2 regions of the Streptomyces sp. NPDC126499 genome follow, and region 1 is predicted to be linked to the other one. Evidence: predicted binding sites of a transcription regulator. Region 1 holds the regulator's gene; the other holds the start of a gene.
The links. The regulator HrcA, encoded in region 1, represses chaperone genes, less so after heat shock. The targets are predictions, from matches to a motif close to TTNGCACTCNGNNNNNCNGAGTGCNAA.

Region 1 (7,847 bases):
CGGCCAGCTCAACAAGCGCGAGCGCATCAAGATGATGTCGACCGGCGCCACCCACGAGCTCCTGGAGATCGGCACCAACTCGCCCGAGATGCTGCCGGCCGACGGCCTCGGCGTCGGCGAGGTGGGCTACCTCATCACCGGTGTGAAGGACGTCCGCCAGTCCAAGGTCGGTGACACGATCACCTCCCAGAGCAAGGGCGCCCAGGAGGCGCTCGGCGGTTACAAGGACCCGAAGCCGATGGTCTTCTCCGGTCTGTATCCGCTGGACGGCTCGGACTACCCCGAGCTGCGCGACGCGCTCGACAAGCTCCAGCTCAACGACGCCGCCCTCGTCTACGAGCCGGAGACCTCCGCCGCCCTCGGCTTCGGCTTCCGCGTCGGCTTCCTCGGTCTGCTCCACCTGGACGTGATCCGCGAGCGCCTGGAGCGCGAGTTCGGGCTCGACCTGATCGCCACCGCGCCCAACGTGGTCTACCGCGTGGTCATGGAGGACGGCACCGAGCACACGGTCACCAACCCGAGCGAGTTTCCCGAGGGCAAGATCAGCGAGGTGTACGAGCCCGTCGTACGCGCCACGATCCTCGCCCCGACCGAGTTCATCGGCTCGATCATGGAGCTGTGCCAGAACCGGCGCGGCACCCTCCTCGGCATGGACTACCTCTCCGAGGACCGCGTCGAGATCCGCTACACCCTCCCGCTGGCCGAGATCGTCTTCGACTTCTTCGACCAGCTGAAGTCCAAGACCCGCGGCTACGCCTCGCTCGACTACGAGCCCACCGGCGAGCAGGCCTCCAGCCTGGTCAAGGTCGACATCCTGCTGCACGGCGACAAGGTGGACGCCTTCTCGGCGATCACCCACAAGGACGCCGCGTACGCCTACGGTGTGCGGCTCGTCGCCAAGCTGCGCGAGCTCATCCCCCGGCAGGCCTTCGAGGTGCCGATCCAGGCCGCCATCGGCTCCCGGGTCATCGCCCGCGAGACCATCCGCGCCATCCGCAAGGACGTCCTCGCCAAGTGCTACGGCGGTGACATCTCCCGTAAGCGGAAGCTGCTGGAGAAGCAGAAGGAAGGCAAGAAGCGGATGAAGATGGTCGGCTCCGTGGAGGTCCCGCAGGAGGCCTTCATCGCCGTCCTCTCCAGCGACGACGCGGCGGGCGGCAAGGCGAAGAAGTAGTCCGCGCGGTAACTGCCGTGTACACCGAACGGGTCTGTGCGCCATGTGCGCACAGACCCGTTCGTTATATGCAAGCTCTTACGCGCCAGACTCAGGAGCTCTACTCTGAAGCCGCTCGAAGGTTACTCGCCAGTTAGTTACGTCACGTAGTCACGCCACGCCCCACGCATGCCCGATCACACCGCCTGACCGCACCGCCGCCGCCCGGAGGACGTCGTGAGCGACACACAGACCCTGATCGAGAACCGGCCGCCGTCCGTCGCGGCCCTCTTCCTTGAGCGCGTCGAGCGGACCCCGGACGCGGAGGCCTACCGCTACCCGGTCCCCTCCGCCTCCGGCCAGGGCCCCGACGACTGGAAGTCGCTCAGCTGGGCGCAGGCCGCCGAGCGGGTCCACGGCATCGCCGCCGGCCTGATCGACCTCGGCGTCGCACCGGAGGAGCGGGTCGCCCTCGCCTCCTCCACCCGCGTCGAGTGGATCCTCGCCGACCTCGGCGTCATGTGCGCCGGCGCCGCCGTCACCACGGTCTACCCGCAGACGAACGCCGAGGAGTCGGCCTTCATCCTCTCCGACTCCGACTCGCGCGTCCTGATCGCCGAGAACGCCGACCAGCTCGCCAAGGCCGTCGAGCGCCGCGCCGACCTGCCCCAGCTCCACCACGTCGTCGTCATCGACCCCGAGGGCGCCGACACCTCCGACGAGTGGGTGCTCACCCTCGCCGAGCTGGAGGCGCGCGGCAAGGCGTACCTGGAGAAGCACCCCGAGGTCGTCAAGGAGCGGGTCGCCGCGATCACCAAGGACCAGCTCGCCACCCTGATCTACACCTCGGGCACCACCGGCCGCCCCAAGGGCGTCCGCCTCCCGCACGACAACTGGTCGTACATGGCCAAGGCCATCGCCGCCACCGGCCTGGTCACCCGGGACGACGTGCAGTACCTGTGGCTGCCGCTCGCCCACGTCTTCGGCAAGGTGCTCACCTCCGGCCAGATCGAGGTCGGCCACGTCACCGCCGTCGACGGCCGCATCGACAAGATCATCGTCAATCTGCCGGTCGTGCAGCCCACCTACATGGCCGCCGTCCCCCGGATCTTCGAGAAGGTCTACAACGGCGTCGCCGCCAAGGCCCGCGAAGGCGGCCCGGCCAAGTACAAGATCTTCCAGTGGGCGGCCGGCGTCGCCCGCGAGTACGCCAAGGTCACCCAGGACAACTTCCGCCGCACCGGCACCGCCTCGGCGCCCTTCGGCCTCACCGTCAAGCACAAGGTCGCCGACGCGCTCGTCTACAAGAAGCTCCGCGAGGCCTTCGGCGGCCGGCTGCGCGCCGCCGTGTCCGGCTCGGTCGCCCTGGCCCCCGAGATCGGCTACTTCTTCTCCGGCGCCGGCATCCACATCCTGGAGGGCTACGGCCTCACCGAGTCCTCCGCCGCCTCCTTCGTGAACCCCGGCGAGGCCTACCGCACCGGCACCGTCGGCAAGCCGCTGCCCGGCACCGAGGTCCGCATCGCCGACGACGGCGAGATCCTGCTGCGCGGCCCCGGCATCATGGAGGGCTACCACGGCCTGCCGGAGAAGACCGCCGAGGTCCTGGAGCCGGACGGCTGGTTCCACACCGGCGACATCGGCGAACTGTCCGCCGACGGCTACCTGCGGATCACCGACCGCAAGAAGGACCTGTTCAAGACCTCCGGCGGCAAGTACATCGCCCCGTCGGAGATCGAGGGCCGGTTCAAGGCCGTCTGTCCCTTCGTCTCCAACATCGTGGTGCTCGGCGCGGACCGGAACTACTGCACCGCCCTCATCGCCCTCGACGAGCCCTCCATCCTCGGCTGGGCCGCCGAGCACGGCCTCGGCGGCAAGTCCTACGCGGAGGTCGTCGCCTCCCCGCAGGTCGAGAAGCTCGTCGAGGGCTATGTCGCCCGCCTCAACGAGGGCCTGCAGCGCTGGCAGACGATCAAGAAGTTCCGGCTGCTGCCGCGCGACCTCGACATCGAGCACGGCGAGCTCACCCCGAGCCTGAAGATGAAGCGGCCGGTCGTGGAGCGGACCTATCGGCACCTGATCGAGGAGATGTACGCGGGAGCGCGCGAGGCGTAGGGCGGGAGCCGCCGCCCGGAAGTATCCACAGGCGGTTGTCCACAGGCCGGACGCTCACGTCGGGCGGTACGGGACAATGGGCTCATGCCTTCCGTACTGCCCGATGGTGAGCCCATGCCCGACGACGGGGTGCTGCCCGCGCACGCCCTGCAGGGGGCCGGGGAGCGTCCGCTCGGGTTCTATCTGCACGTGCCGTACTGCGCCACCCGGTGCGGCTACTGCGACTTCAACACCTACACCGCGAGCGAGCTGCGCGGCGCCGGCGGCGTGCTCGCCTCCCGGGAGAACTACGCGGGGCAGGTGGCCGAGGAGATACGGCTCGCCCGCAAGGTCCTCGGCGACGACCCGCGCCCGGTGCGGACCGTCTTCGTCGGCGGCGGCACCCCCACGCTGCTCGACGCCGCCGACCTCGTGTCGATGCTGGCGGCGATCCGCGACGAGTTCGGGCTCGCCGACGACGCCGAGGTGACCACCGAGGCCAACCCGGAGTCCGTGAACCCGGCCTATCTGGAGGAGCTGCGGGCGGGCGGCTTCAACCGGATCTCCTTCGGCATGCAGAGCGCCCGCCGGCACGTCCTGAAGATCCTCGACCGCAGCCACACCCCCGGCCGCCCCGAGGCATGCGTCGCGGAGGCGCGCGCGGCCGGCTTCGAGCACGTCAACCTCGACCTCATCTACGGCACGCCCGGCGAGTCCGACGACGACTGGCGGGCCTCCCTCGACGCGGCGATCGGCGCCGGACCCGACCACGTCAGCGCCTACGCGCTCATCGTGGAGGAGGGCACCCAGCTGGCCCGGCGCATCCGGCGCGGCGAGATACCCATGACCGACGACGACGTGCACGCCGACCGGTACCTGATGGCCGAGGAGGCGCTCTCCGGAGCCGGGTTCGAGTGGTACGAGGTGTCCAACTGGGCCACCTCCGAGGCCGGCCGCTGCCTCCACAACGAGCTGTACTGGCGCGGCGCCGACTGGTGGGGCGCCGGGCCGGGCGCGCACAGCCACGTGGGCGGCGTCCGCTGGTGGAACGTCAAGCACCCCGGCGCCTACGCGGCGGCCCTGGGCGACGGGCAGTCCCCCGGGGCCGGGCGCGAGGTCCTCTCGGAGGAGGACCGGCGGGTCGAGCGGGTCCTCCTGGAGCTGAGGCTGCGGGAGGGGTGCCCCCTGGACCTGCTCCGCCCCGCCGGGCTGGCCGCGGCCGAGCGGGCCCTGACGGACGGCCTGCTGGACCCGGGCCCGTACGGCGAGGGGCGGGCGGTGCTGACGCTCCGGGGGCGGCTGCTGGCGGACGCGGTGGTGCGGGACCTGGTGGACTAGCGGGACCTGGTGGACCAGGGGAGTGACGCCTGACCGCCGGCTCACCCCCGTGGGTGCGGAGGGCGGCGGCCAGGTGCCGAGGCGCTCGACGAGCGACTCGACGTCATGGCACGGTCACGTGGTCGATCAAGCGCTCGACCGCTCCCAGCAGCTCCGGCTCCAGGTCCTTGTAGGAGTGGACGCGGGACAGGATGTGCTGCCAGGCGGCGCCGGTGTTGGGGGGCCAGCCCAGGGCGTGGCAGACGCCGGTCTTCCAGTCCTGGCCGCGGGGGACGGCCGGCCAGGACGGGATGCCCAGGGCGGAGGGCTTCACGGCCTGCCAGACGTCGATATAGGGGTGGCCGACCACGAGGACGTCGGGGGAGGAGACCTGGGCCGCGATGCGGGACTCCTTGGAGCCCGGGACCAGGTGGTCGACCAGGACGCCGAGCCGGGCATCCGGGGCCGGGGCGAAGTCGGCGACGATGGCCGGGAGGTCGTCGACGCCCTCCAGGTACTCCACCACGACGCCCTCGATCCGCAGGTCGTCGCCCCACACCCGCTCCACCAGCTCGGCGTCGTGGCGGCCCTCGACGTAGATCCGGCCCGCTCGGGCGACCCGCGCCCGGGCGCCGGGGACGGCGATCGAGCCGGAGGCGGTACGGGTGGGCCGCGCGGGCGCCGGGCGGGAGGGGCGGACCAGGGTGACGACCCGGCCCTCCAGGAGGAAGCCGCGCGGCTCCATCGGGAAGACCCGGTGCTTGCCGAAGCGGTCCTCCAGGGTCACCGTGCCCGCCTCGCAGCGGATCACCGCCCCGCAGAAGCCCGTCGTGACCTCCTCGACCACGAGGTCACGGTCCGCCGGGACCTCCGGCACGGGCGCCGAGCGCTTCCAAGGAGGTGTCAGATCCGGGTTGTAGCTGCGCATTCGGGGGACGTTATGCGACGGAGAAGCGCCGTGCCAGTTCATCGCGCTGGCGTCGCACGAACGCCGCGTCGACCACCGCCCCGTGACCCGGCACGTACACGGCGTCCTCGCCGCCCAGGGCCAGGAGACGGTCCAGGGCGTCCGGCCAGCGGGACGGGATGGCGTCCGGGCCGGCCTGGGGTTCGCCCGACTCCTCGACCAGGTCCCCGCAGAAGACGATCTCCCGCTCACCCGGGACGAGCAGCACCAGGTCATGGCCGGAGTGCCCGGGGCCGACGTTGGCGAGGAGGACCTGCCGGCCGCCCAGGTCGAGGGTCCACTCGCCGGAGACGGTGTGGCGCGGCGCGACCAGCGCCTCGGCGGCCTCCGCCGCCTCCCGCTCGTCGACCCCGTGCCGTACCGCGTCCGTCCGCAGCGCCTCGCGCTCCCGGGGCAGCAGCGTGTCCATGCCCACCGCTCCGAAGACCTCGGCGCCGGCGAAGACCGCCGTGCCGAGCACATGGTCGAAGTGCGGATGGCTGAGTGCGATATGTGTCACCTCGCGGCCGCCCGTGAGCTCCGCCACCTGGGCACGCAGTTCGGCGCCCTGCGCGAGGGTGGCTCCCGTGTCGTACAACAGGACCGCTCCCGGGGCGACGACCAGGCCGACGGTGGCGTCCCAGCCAGGCAATCGGCGCCTGCCCACGCTGTCCGTGAGCCGCTCCCAGCCCAGCTCCGCCCACCGCCCCGCACGACCGTTGATGCCGTCCACGTCCATACCGCGACCCTAGCGGCTGTGCCGACGCCGACGCCGCCTCCTTGCCAGGAGCGATGTCCGCCGCCGTACACTGGCCGGGGGATTCCTGGCACTCGGGCAGGGCGAGTGCCAAAAGCGGAGCAACCGGAACCGGATCGACAGCTGGAGGTGCGCGCGATGCTCAGCGAACGCAGACTCGAGGTGCTGCGCGCCATCGTCCAGGACTACGTCGGGACGGAGGAGCCGGTCGGCTCCAAGGCGCTGACCGAGCGGCACAAACTCGGCGTCTCGCCGGCCACCGTGCGCAACGACATGGCCGTCCTGGAGGAGGAGGGGTACATCGCCCAGCCCCACACCAGCGCCGGACGCATCCCCACCGACAAGGGCTACCGCCTCTTCGTCGACCGGCTCGCCGGCGTCAAGCCGCTGTCGACCCCCGAGCGGCGGGCGATCCACAACTTCCTCGACGGGGCCGTCGACCTCGACGACGTCGTCGGCCGCACGGTCCGGCTGCTCGCGCAGCTGACCCGGCAGGTCGCCGTCGTGCAGTACCCCTCGCTGACCCGGTCGACGGTGCGGCACGTGGAACTGCTGTCCCTGGCGCCCGCCCGGCTGATGCTGGTGCTGATCACCGACACCGGCCGGGTCGAGCAGCGGGTGATCGACTGCCCGGCGCCCTTCGGCGAGACCTCCCTCGCGGACCTGCGGGCCCGGCTCAACAGCCGGGTCGTCGGCCGTCGCTTCGCGGACGTGCCGCAGCTGGTGCAGGACCTGCCGGAGTCCTTCGAGGACAGCGAGGACCGCGGCACGGTCTCGACGGTGCTCGCGACCCTCCTCGAAACCCTCGTGGAGGAGCACGAGGAGCGGCTCATGATCGGCGGCACCGCCAATCTGACCCGCTTCGGACACGACTTCCCCCTGACGATCAGGCCCGTCCTGGAAGCCCTTGAGGAGCAGGTCGTGCTCCTCAAGCTGCTCGGCGAGGCCAAGGAATCGGGCATGACCGTACGGATCGGGCACGAGAACGCCCACGAGGGGCTGACGTCCACGTCCGTCGTCTCGGTCGGCTACGGTTCCGGCGGCGAGGCAGTCGCCAAACTCGGCGTGGTCGGACCGACCCGCATGGACTACCCCGGAACGATGGGAGCGGTACGCGCAGTGGCACGTTACGTCGGACAGATCCTGGCGGAGTCGTAAGTGGCCACGGACTATTACGCCGTCCTCGGCGTGCGTCGCGACGCCTCGCAGGACGAGATCAAGAAGGCTTTCCGCCGACTCGCCCGCGAGCTTCACCCGGACGTGAATCCGGACCCGAAGACGCAGGAGCGGTTCAAGGAGATCAACGCCGCGTACGAGGTCCTGTCGGACCCGCAGAAGAAGCAGGTCTACGACCTCGGCGGCGACCCGCTGTCCTCCTCCGGAGGGGGCGGGGCCGGCGGCTTCGGCGCGGGCGGCTTCGGGAACTTCTCGGACATCATGGACGCCTTCTTCGGTACGGCGTCCCAGCGCGGCCCGCGCTCGCGCACCCGGCGCGGCCAGGACGCGATGATCCGCCTGGAGATCACGCTCGACGAGGCGGCCTTCGGCACCACGAAGGACATCCAGGTCGACACGGCCGT
Region 2 (7,847 bases), on a different contig from region 1:
GCGGCACTGTCCGCGCTGCGCCCGGGTGATGATCCACGCAGGGTCGGCCTTCCAGCCGCCGCGGCGGCGGGACAAGGACGCCTGGCGGGCGCTGTCCGTGGTCCTGAACGCGGGGATCGGCTTCCACAAGAGCTGCTGCGGCGGCCCCGGCTGGCGGCCCCGCACCCTGCGCGAGGTCAAGGCCCGCACCGCCCACGCCCGTCGCACCGGCGAGCCCGTGGCCCGGGCGCTGCTGCGGTACGAGCTGCCCTGAGGCCCGGGGCCGGGTCACACGCCGCCCGTCACATCGCCCGCAGGTACTCCGCCAGCCGGTCGTACTGCTCCCGCACGCCCGTCTCCATGCCCGCCGCCAGGGCCTGGTCGCGGATCTCCGTCGTCGGCCAGAAGGAGGTGCTGGTCAGGGCGGTGCCCCCGTCGGGGGTTGCGTCGAAGGCGAGGATCACGCGGACCGGTTCGGGGCCCGGCATCTGTTCGAAGGTCTCGGTGTAGACGAGGCGCTCGGCCGGGACGATCTCCTCGTACGTGCCGGAGAAGACGATCTCCTGGCCCTCCGGGGTCCGCTGGCCCCAGCGCCATGTGCCGCCCGGCCGCAGGTCGATCTCGCAGATGGACATCGTGAGCCCCGAGACGCCGTACCACTCGCGCACGTGCTCCGGGCGGGTCCACGCCTCCCACACGCGCTCGACGGGCGCGTCGAAGGTGCGGGTGATGACGAGCTCGCGGTCCGCCGGTGTGGTCAGCAGTGTGATCATGGCGTTCTCCCGCCGGTCAGGTCCGGTCCGCGTCCGGTCCCGGACCCCGGACCTCCCTGCCCCTCCAGGATCGCCCCGCCCCGAGAGCCGGTCCAGTCGTCCTCCTCCGCCACCGGTCCCCATGACGGAAGGGCGGCACCCCTGGTGGGGTGCCGCCCTTCTGCGTTCAGCGATGAACCGCCGATCCTCTCCGAGGATCAGAAGTCCATGTCACCGCCCGGCATGCCGCCGCCGGCCGGCGCGGACGCCTTCTCCGGCTTGTCGGCGATGACGGCCTCGGTGGTGAGGAACAGGGCCGCGATGGAGGACGCGTTCTGCAGGGCGGAACGGGTCACCTTGGCCGGGTCGATGATGCCCTCGGCGATCATGTCGACGTACTCGCCGGTCGCGGCGTTCAGGCCGTGGCCGACGGGCAGGTTGCGCACCTTCTCGACGATGACGCCACCCTCGAGACCACCGTTGACGGCGATCTGCTTGAGCGGGGCCTCCAGGGCCAGCTTGACGATGTTGGCGCCGGTCGCCTCGTCACCCTCGAGGTCGAGCTTCTCGAAGACGGAGGAGGCCTGCAGCAGGGCCACGCCACCACCGGCGACGATGCCCTCCTCGACGGCCGCCTTCGCGTTGCGAACGGCGTCCTCGATGCGGTGCTTGCGCTCCTTGAGCTCAACCTCGGTCGCGGCACCGGCCTTGATGACGGCGACGCCACCGGCGAGCTTCGCCAGGCGCTCCTGGAGCTTCTCGCGGTCGTAGTCCGAGTCCGAGTTCTCGATCTCGGCGCGGATCTGGTTCACGCGACCGGCGACCTGCTCGCTGTCACCGGCACCGTCGACGATGGTGGTCTCGTCCTTGGTGATGACGACCTTGCGGGCGCGGCCCAGCAGGTCGAGGCCCGCGTTCTCCAGCTTGAGGCCGACCTCCTCGGAGATGACCGTGCCGCCGGTGAGGATGGCGATGTCGTTCAGCATGGCCTTGCGACGGTCGCCGAAGCCCGGGGCCTTGACGGCGACGGACTTGAAGGTGCCACGGATCTTGTTGACGACCAGGGTCGACAGGGCCTCGCCCTCGACGTCCTCGGCGATGATCAGCAGCGGCTTGCCCGACTGCATGACCTTCTCGAGGAGCGGGAGCAGGTCCTTGACCGCGGAGACCTTGGAGTTGACGATCAGGATGTACGGGTCGTCCAGGGACGCCTCCATACGCTCCATGTCGGTGGCGAAGTACGCCGAGATGTAGCCCTTGTCGAAGCGCATACCCTCGGTGAGCTCCAGCTCCAGACCGAAGGTCTGGGACTCCTCGACGGTGATGACGCCTTCCTTGCCGACCTTGTCCATGGCCTCGGCGATGAGCTCGCCGATCTGGGTGTCGGCGGCGGAGATGGAGGCCGTGGAAGCGATCTGCTCCTTGGTCTCGACGTCCTTGGCCTGCTCGAGCAGGGCACCGGAGACGGCCTCGACGGCCTTCTCGATGCCGCGCTTGAGGGCCATCGGGTTGGCGCCGGCGGCGACGTTGCGCAGGCCCTCACGGACCAGCGCCTGGGCGAGAACGGTGGCGGTGGTCGTACCGTCGCCGGCGACGTCGTCCGTCTTCTTGGCGACTTCCTTGACCAGCTCGGCGCCGATCTTCTCGTACGGGTCCTCGAGCTCGATCTCCTTGGCGATGGAGACACCATCGTTGGTGATCGTGGGGGCGCCCCACTTCTTCTCGAGGACGACGTTGCGGCCCTTGGGACCGAGGGTGACCTTGACGGCGTCAGCGAGCTGGTTCATGCCGCGCTCGAGACCGCGCCGGGCCTCCTCGTCGAACGCGATGATCTTGGCCATGTGAAGTGGTCCTCCCGGACATGGGGTGGATAACGCTCCTGGACCGCGCCGACGCCCGCGACGGACGGCCCGCTTGCCCCGTGGTTCCTTGCCCCACGTGGCCTGCGACCTCGTCTGCCCGATCCTCGTAAGCACTCTCACCTTCAGAGTGCTAACGCCAATGATTAGCACTCGACCTAGGAGAGTGCAAGCGACTCCCGCAGATCGAGAGCCGGATCAGGGCCGGATCAGGGGCCGGGCCGGGGGCAGGATCAGGGCAGGATCAGGGGCCGGGCCGGGGGCAGGATCAGGGCCGGGTCGGGGGCCGGGCCGGGGGCAGGATCAGGGCCGGATCAGGGGCTGGACCAGGGGCCGGGTCGGCGGAGCCTCCGCGGCAGGTCGTCGGGTCGGGCGGACGCGCGCGAGGGGCCCGCATCCCGGTCAGGATGCGGGCCCCTCGACGGAAGTGCGTCGGTGGCCGATCGCGCCGCGCTCAGACGGCGAGCTTGACCATGTCCGCCTGCGGACCCTTCTGGCCCTGCGAGATCTCGAACTCGACCCGCTGACCCTCTTCGAGGGTGCGGTAGCCGTCCATCTGGATCGCGCTGTAGTGGACGAAAACATCCGCACCACCGTCGACCGCGATGAAGCCGTAGCCCTTCTCCGCGTTGAACCACTTGACGGTGCCCTGAGCCATGCCTAACTCCCCTATTACTGGCCCTTGCGCGGGACCGCACTTCGCGGACCCGGGTCAGACCCTGCGCCGGAACGCGTCGACCGCGGCTGAATGTATCTGCCCAACTGCCCTCTGCAACAGGTCAATCCGACGAGAATTCTGGGCACGCCGGAAAGGCGGATTGCGGAGAATATGTGGAATTCCGGGGCAAGTCGGGCCCGGCAAAGCGCGCAGATGGTGCACAAGGCACGGGCACTTTGGCTGCATCTTGTCGCGCACGGACGCATTCTCATATGCGCCTGGCATGCGCAGCTGAGGGGGCTTCCCCAACTCTACCGCGCTCAACCATGCTGAATTGCCCCTTCCGCTTCTGGCAGCGGAAGGGGCAATTCAGGGAAAGACCGGGAAAGCGGAGACTCAGCAGCCGCCCGCGACGGCCGGGATGATCGACACGCCCGCTCCGTCCGGCGTCGCCGTCTCCAGGCCCTGCTCGAAGCGCACGTCGTCGTCGTTCACGTACACGTTGACGAAGCGGCGCAGCTTGCCCTGGTCGTCCAGGACGCGGGCGGCGATGCCGGTGTGGTTCTTCTCCAGGTCGGCGATGACCTCGGCGAGGGTGGCGCCCTCGGCGGGCACCTCGGCCTGGCCGCCCGTGTAGGTGCGGAGGATGGTGGGGATGCGGACGTTCACGGCCATGTCTTCGTAACCTTTCGGCGCGCTAGGGCGGGTCTCAGTGGGCCAGGCCGGCGTCGCGGAACGCGTCGAGGCTCGGGCGGATGGTGGCGGTCGCCTGGGAGGTGTCGGCCACCGCGTCCAGGGTCTTGAGTCCGTCGCCGGTGTTGAGGACGACGGTGGTGAGCGAGGGGTCGATGAGACCGGCCTCGACGAGCTTCCGGGTCACGCCGACGGTCACGCCGCCCGCGGTCTCGGCGAAGATGCCCTCGGTGCGGGCCAGGACCTTGATCGCGTCCACGACCTGCTCGTCGTTGACGTCCTCCACGGCGCCGCCGGTGCGGCGGGCGATGTCGAGCACGTACGGGCCGTCCGCCGGGTTGCCGATGGCGAGCGACTTGGCGATGGTGTTCGGCTTCTGCGGGCGGACCACGTCGTGGCCGGCCTTGAAGGCGGCGGAGACCGGGGAGCAGCCCTCGGCCTGGGCGCCGAAGATCTTGTACGGCTTGTCCTCGACCAGACCGAGCTTGATCAGCTCCTGCAGACCCTTGTCGATCTTCGTCAGCTGCGAGCCGGAGGCGATCGGGATGACCAGCTGGTCCGGGATGACCCAGCCGAGCTGCTCGCAGATCTCGTACGCCAGCGTCTTCGAGCCCTCGCCGTAGTACGGGCGCAGGTTGACGTTGACGAAGCCCCAGCCCTCGCCGAGCGGGTCGCCGATGAGCTCCGAGCAGAAGCGGTTGACGTCGTCGTAGTTGCCCTCGATGGCGACGAGGTCACCGCCGTAGACACCGGCCATGACGACCTTGCCCTGCTCCAGGTCGTGCGGGATGAACACGCAGGAGCGGAAGCCGGCCCGGGCGGCGGCGGCGCCGACGGCGCCGGCCAGGTTGCCGGTGGAGGAGCAGGAGAGGGTGGTGAAGCCGAAGGCGCGGGCGGCCTCGATGGCCTGGGCGACGACCCGGTCCTTGAAGGAGTGGGTCGGGTTGCCGGAGTCGTCCTTGACGAACAGCTTGCCCGGCTCGACGCCGATCTCGCGGGCCAGGTTGTCGGCCTGGACGAGCTTGGTCCAGCCGGGGTTCAGGTTCGGCTTGTCGGCGACGTCGGCGGGGACGGGCAGCAGCGGGGCGTAGCGCCAGATGTTGGCGGGGCCGGCCTCGATCCGCTTGCGCAGGGCCTCGGGGTCACCGGTGGGCAGGTCGTACGCGACTTCGAGCGGACCGAAACACAGCTCACAGGCGAAGATCGGGCCGAGCGGGAAGGTCTCACCGCATTCGCGGCAGGAGAGTCCGGACGCGGGACCGAGGTCGACCGGGGTCCGGGGGGAAGCGGTGGTTGCAACCGTCTGTACAGCCATGGAGGCGAGGCCCTTTCTCCTCATCTTCCTCATGACGCATTTCGCCACGAGACGGATTTGGCACCTTCCCTAGTCGGGGGCCTCGCGCATATAAGCAGCGCCCGTCAGGGCTCCACCTGGGGTGGTGGCCGGAGACGGGTGGGCGAGACAAACCGACTGGAGGGTTGCCGGGGCTTCAACGGGCCGTATCCCTCTGCCCCTCTGGATGAGCGGTATTCGATTGTGGAACGCGGTCGGCACCCCGACATGCATCGGGCATCCGCGTTGTTCAAGACTGTAACCGAAGCCTTCCGAGGTGGAGACGGTCGTCCGATCCGCGAGATGGAGATCACGTTGCTGGAAGAAGTGGAGCGCTGGCTGGCCCGGCGGTCCTGGTCGGTGGCCGACCGTCCGCTGGAGCGGATCCTCGCCGCCAAGCGGGGGACGAGGGTGAGCGTGGTGCTGCCGGCGCTGAACGAGGAGGCGACGGTCGGCGCGATCGTCTCCGTGATCCGCCGCGAGCTGATGACGGACGCGGTGCCGCTGGTGGACGAGCTGGTGGTGATCGACTCGGGCTCCACGGACCGTACGGCGGAGGTGGCCGCGGCGGCCGGGGCGCGGGTGGTGGCGCGGGACGCGATACTGCCGCGGATACCGGCGGTGCCGGGCAAGGGCGAGGTGCTGTGGCGCTCGCTGATGGCGACCAGCGGGGACGTGGTCTGCTTCGTCGACGCCGACCTGAGGGACTTCTCGGCGGACTTCGTCTCGGGGATCGTCGGCCCGCTGCTCACCGACCCGGACGTGGACTTCGTGAAGGCGATGTACGACCGCCCGCTGGGCGGCACTCCCGGCCAGGGCGGCCGGGTGACGGAGCTGGTGGCCCGGCCGCTGCTCAATCTGCACTGGCCGCAGCTGGCCGGTTTCGTACAGCCGCTCGGCGGCGAGTACGCGGCACGCCGCTCACTGCTCGAACGGCTGCCGTTCCCGGTCGGTTACGGGGTGGAGCTGGGCCTGCTCGTGGACGCGCTGCACACGGTGGGCCTGGACGCGCTCGCACAGGTGGACGTGGGGGTGCGCAAGCACCGGCACCAGGACGGCCAGGCGCTCGGCCGGATGGCGGCGGCGATCTACCGGACGGCGCAGCTGCGGCTCTCCCGCGGTCATCTGGTGCGGCCGCGGCTGACCCAGTTCGAGCGGAGCGACGAGGGCGGTTTCGCGCCCCGTACGTACGCGGTGGACACGGAGGAGCGGCCGCCGATGGCGGAGATCGCGGAGTACGCGCGCCGGCGCGTGGCCTAGCCGTGGCCGGGTGGCGCTCGCCGCGTGGCCGCCACTCCGTGGTCGTGCCCGGGTGACCGCCGCCGCGTGGCCGGCGACGCCTGGCCGCCGCCGACGCCTGGCCGCCGCCGCGTGGCGTAGCACCGAATGATCATCCTTTCTGCCTAGATTTCCGTTTCATGCGGTGGAGACACGGAACGGGAATCCTGCTGGCAGTCCTCGGCCTCGGCGCCGGACCTCTCTTCCTGGCGGGGGCCGCGCCCGCCGCGGCCCTGGACCGGGCACCGACCTTGGCCCTCCACCCGGCCATGGATCTGGCCGCGGCGCGGGATCCTGACAGGCCGGGGCCGGGCCGGACGGCCGAGGAGCGGCTGTGGCTGCTCGGTGGTCTCGGCCTGGCGCTCGCGGCGACCGGCGTGGTGGCCAGGGCGGCCCTGCGGATCCACCGGGAGCCGCCGGGGAACACCGAGCCTGGCTCGAATCCGCACGTTTGAGCGTTTACCGGACGGGCTAGGTTCGCCATATGGCTTCAGTGCTCGTTGCATCGAACCGCGGCCCGGTCTCGTACACCCTGCGGGACGACGGTGGTCTTGACACCCGGCGGGGCGGTGGCGGGCTCGTCTCCGGCCTCAGCGCCGTCTTTTCGGAGGACTCCGCGGGCGACGGCCTGTGGGTGTGCGCGGCCCTCGGCGACGGCGACCGGGAGGCGGTGCGGCGCGGGATCGCCGAGCCGGGCGTGCGGATGCTGGACATCGACCCGGACGTGTACGCCGACGCGTACAACGGCATCGCGAACTCGGTGCTGTGGTTCCTCCACCACCACCTGTACGACATCCCGCGCGAGCCCGTCTTCGACGCGGCCTTCCGGCGCCGCTGGGACTCCTACCGCGCCTACAACCGCGCCTTCGCCGAGGCCCTCGCCGAGGCGGCGGACGAGGGCGCGGCGGTCCTGGTGCAGGACTACCACCTGGCGCTCGTGCCGGGGCAGCTGCGCGCGCTGCGGCCCGACCTGCGGATCGCGCACTTCACCCACACCCCGTGGGCCTCCCCCGCCTATCTGGCGATGCTGCCGGACGACATCCACGAGGAGCTGGTGGAGGGCATGCTCGGGGCGGACGGGATCGGTTTCCACACCACGGCCTGGGCGGAGGCCTTCCGGGCCGACCCGCAGGTCGCGCGCTCGGCCGGCGGCTCCCGGGTGTCGGTCCATCCGCTCGGCGTCGACGGCGACGAGCTGCGGGCGCTGGCCCACCGGCCTGAGGTCGACGAGCGGCTCGCGGCCCTGCGCGCCGAGGTGGGTGACCGGAAGACGATCGTCCGGGTCGACCGGACCG

Region 2: a site for HrcA is predicted at 2,737-2,763, ahead of groL (chaperonin GroEL). Genes of this name have one in related genera too.

Annotation. Positions count from the first base shown of each region.
Region 1 covers NZ_JBEOUO010000003.1:70,618-78,464, reverse strand. The annotation lists gene lepA (translation elongation factor 4) at 1-1,174, shown strand, start outside; gene ABTZ91_RS05140 (long-chain fatty acid--CoA ligase) at 1,391-3,268, shown strand; gene hemW (radical SAM family heme chaperone HemW) at 3,353-4,585, shown strand; gene ABTZ91_RS05130 (DUF3097 domain-containing protein) at 4,689-5,492, opposite strand; gene ABTZ91_RS05125 (MBL fold metallo-hydrolase) at 5,503-6,249, opposite strand; gene hrcA (heat-inducible transcriptional repressor HrcA) at 6,406-7,425, shown strand; gene dnaJ (molecular chaperone DnaJ) at 7,426-7,847, shown strand, end outside.
Region 2 covers NZ_JBEOUO010000001.1:376,794-384,640, forward strand. The annotation lists gene ABTZ91_RS01860 (deoxyxylulose-5-phosphate synthase) at 1-253, shown strand, start outside; gene ABTZ91_RS01865 (SRPBCC family protein) at 282-752, opposite strand; gene groL (chaperonin GroEL) at 950-2,572, opposite strand; gene ABTZ91_RS01875 (cold-shock protein) at 3,045-3,248, opposite strand; gene ABTZ91_RS01880 (MoaD/ThiS family protein) at 3,645-3,923, opposite strand; gene thrC (threonine synthase) at 3,958-5,280, opposite strand; SAM riboswitch class I at 5,274-5,468, opposite strand; gene ABTZ91_RS01890 (glucosyl-3-phosphoglycerate synthase) at 5,590-6,534, shown strand; gene ABTZ91_RS01895 (hypothetical protein) at 6,693-7,007, shown strand; gene ABTZ91_RS01900 (trehalose-6-phosphate synthase) at 7,037-7,847, shown strand, end outside.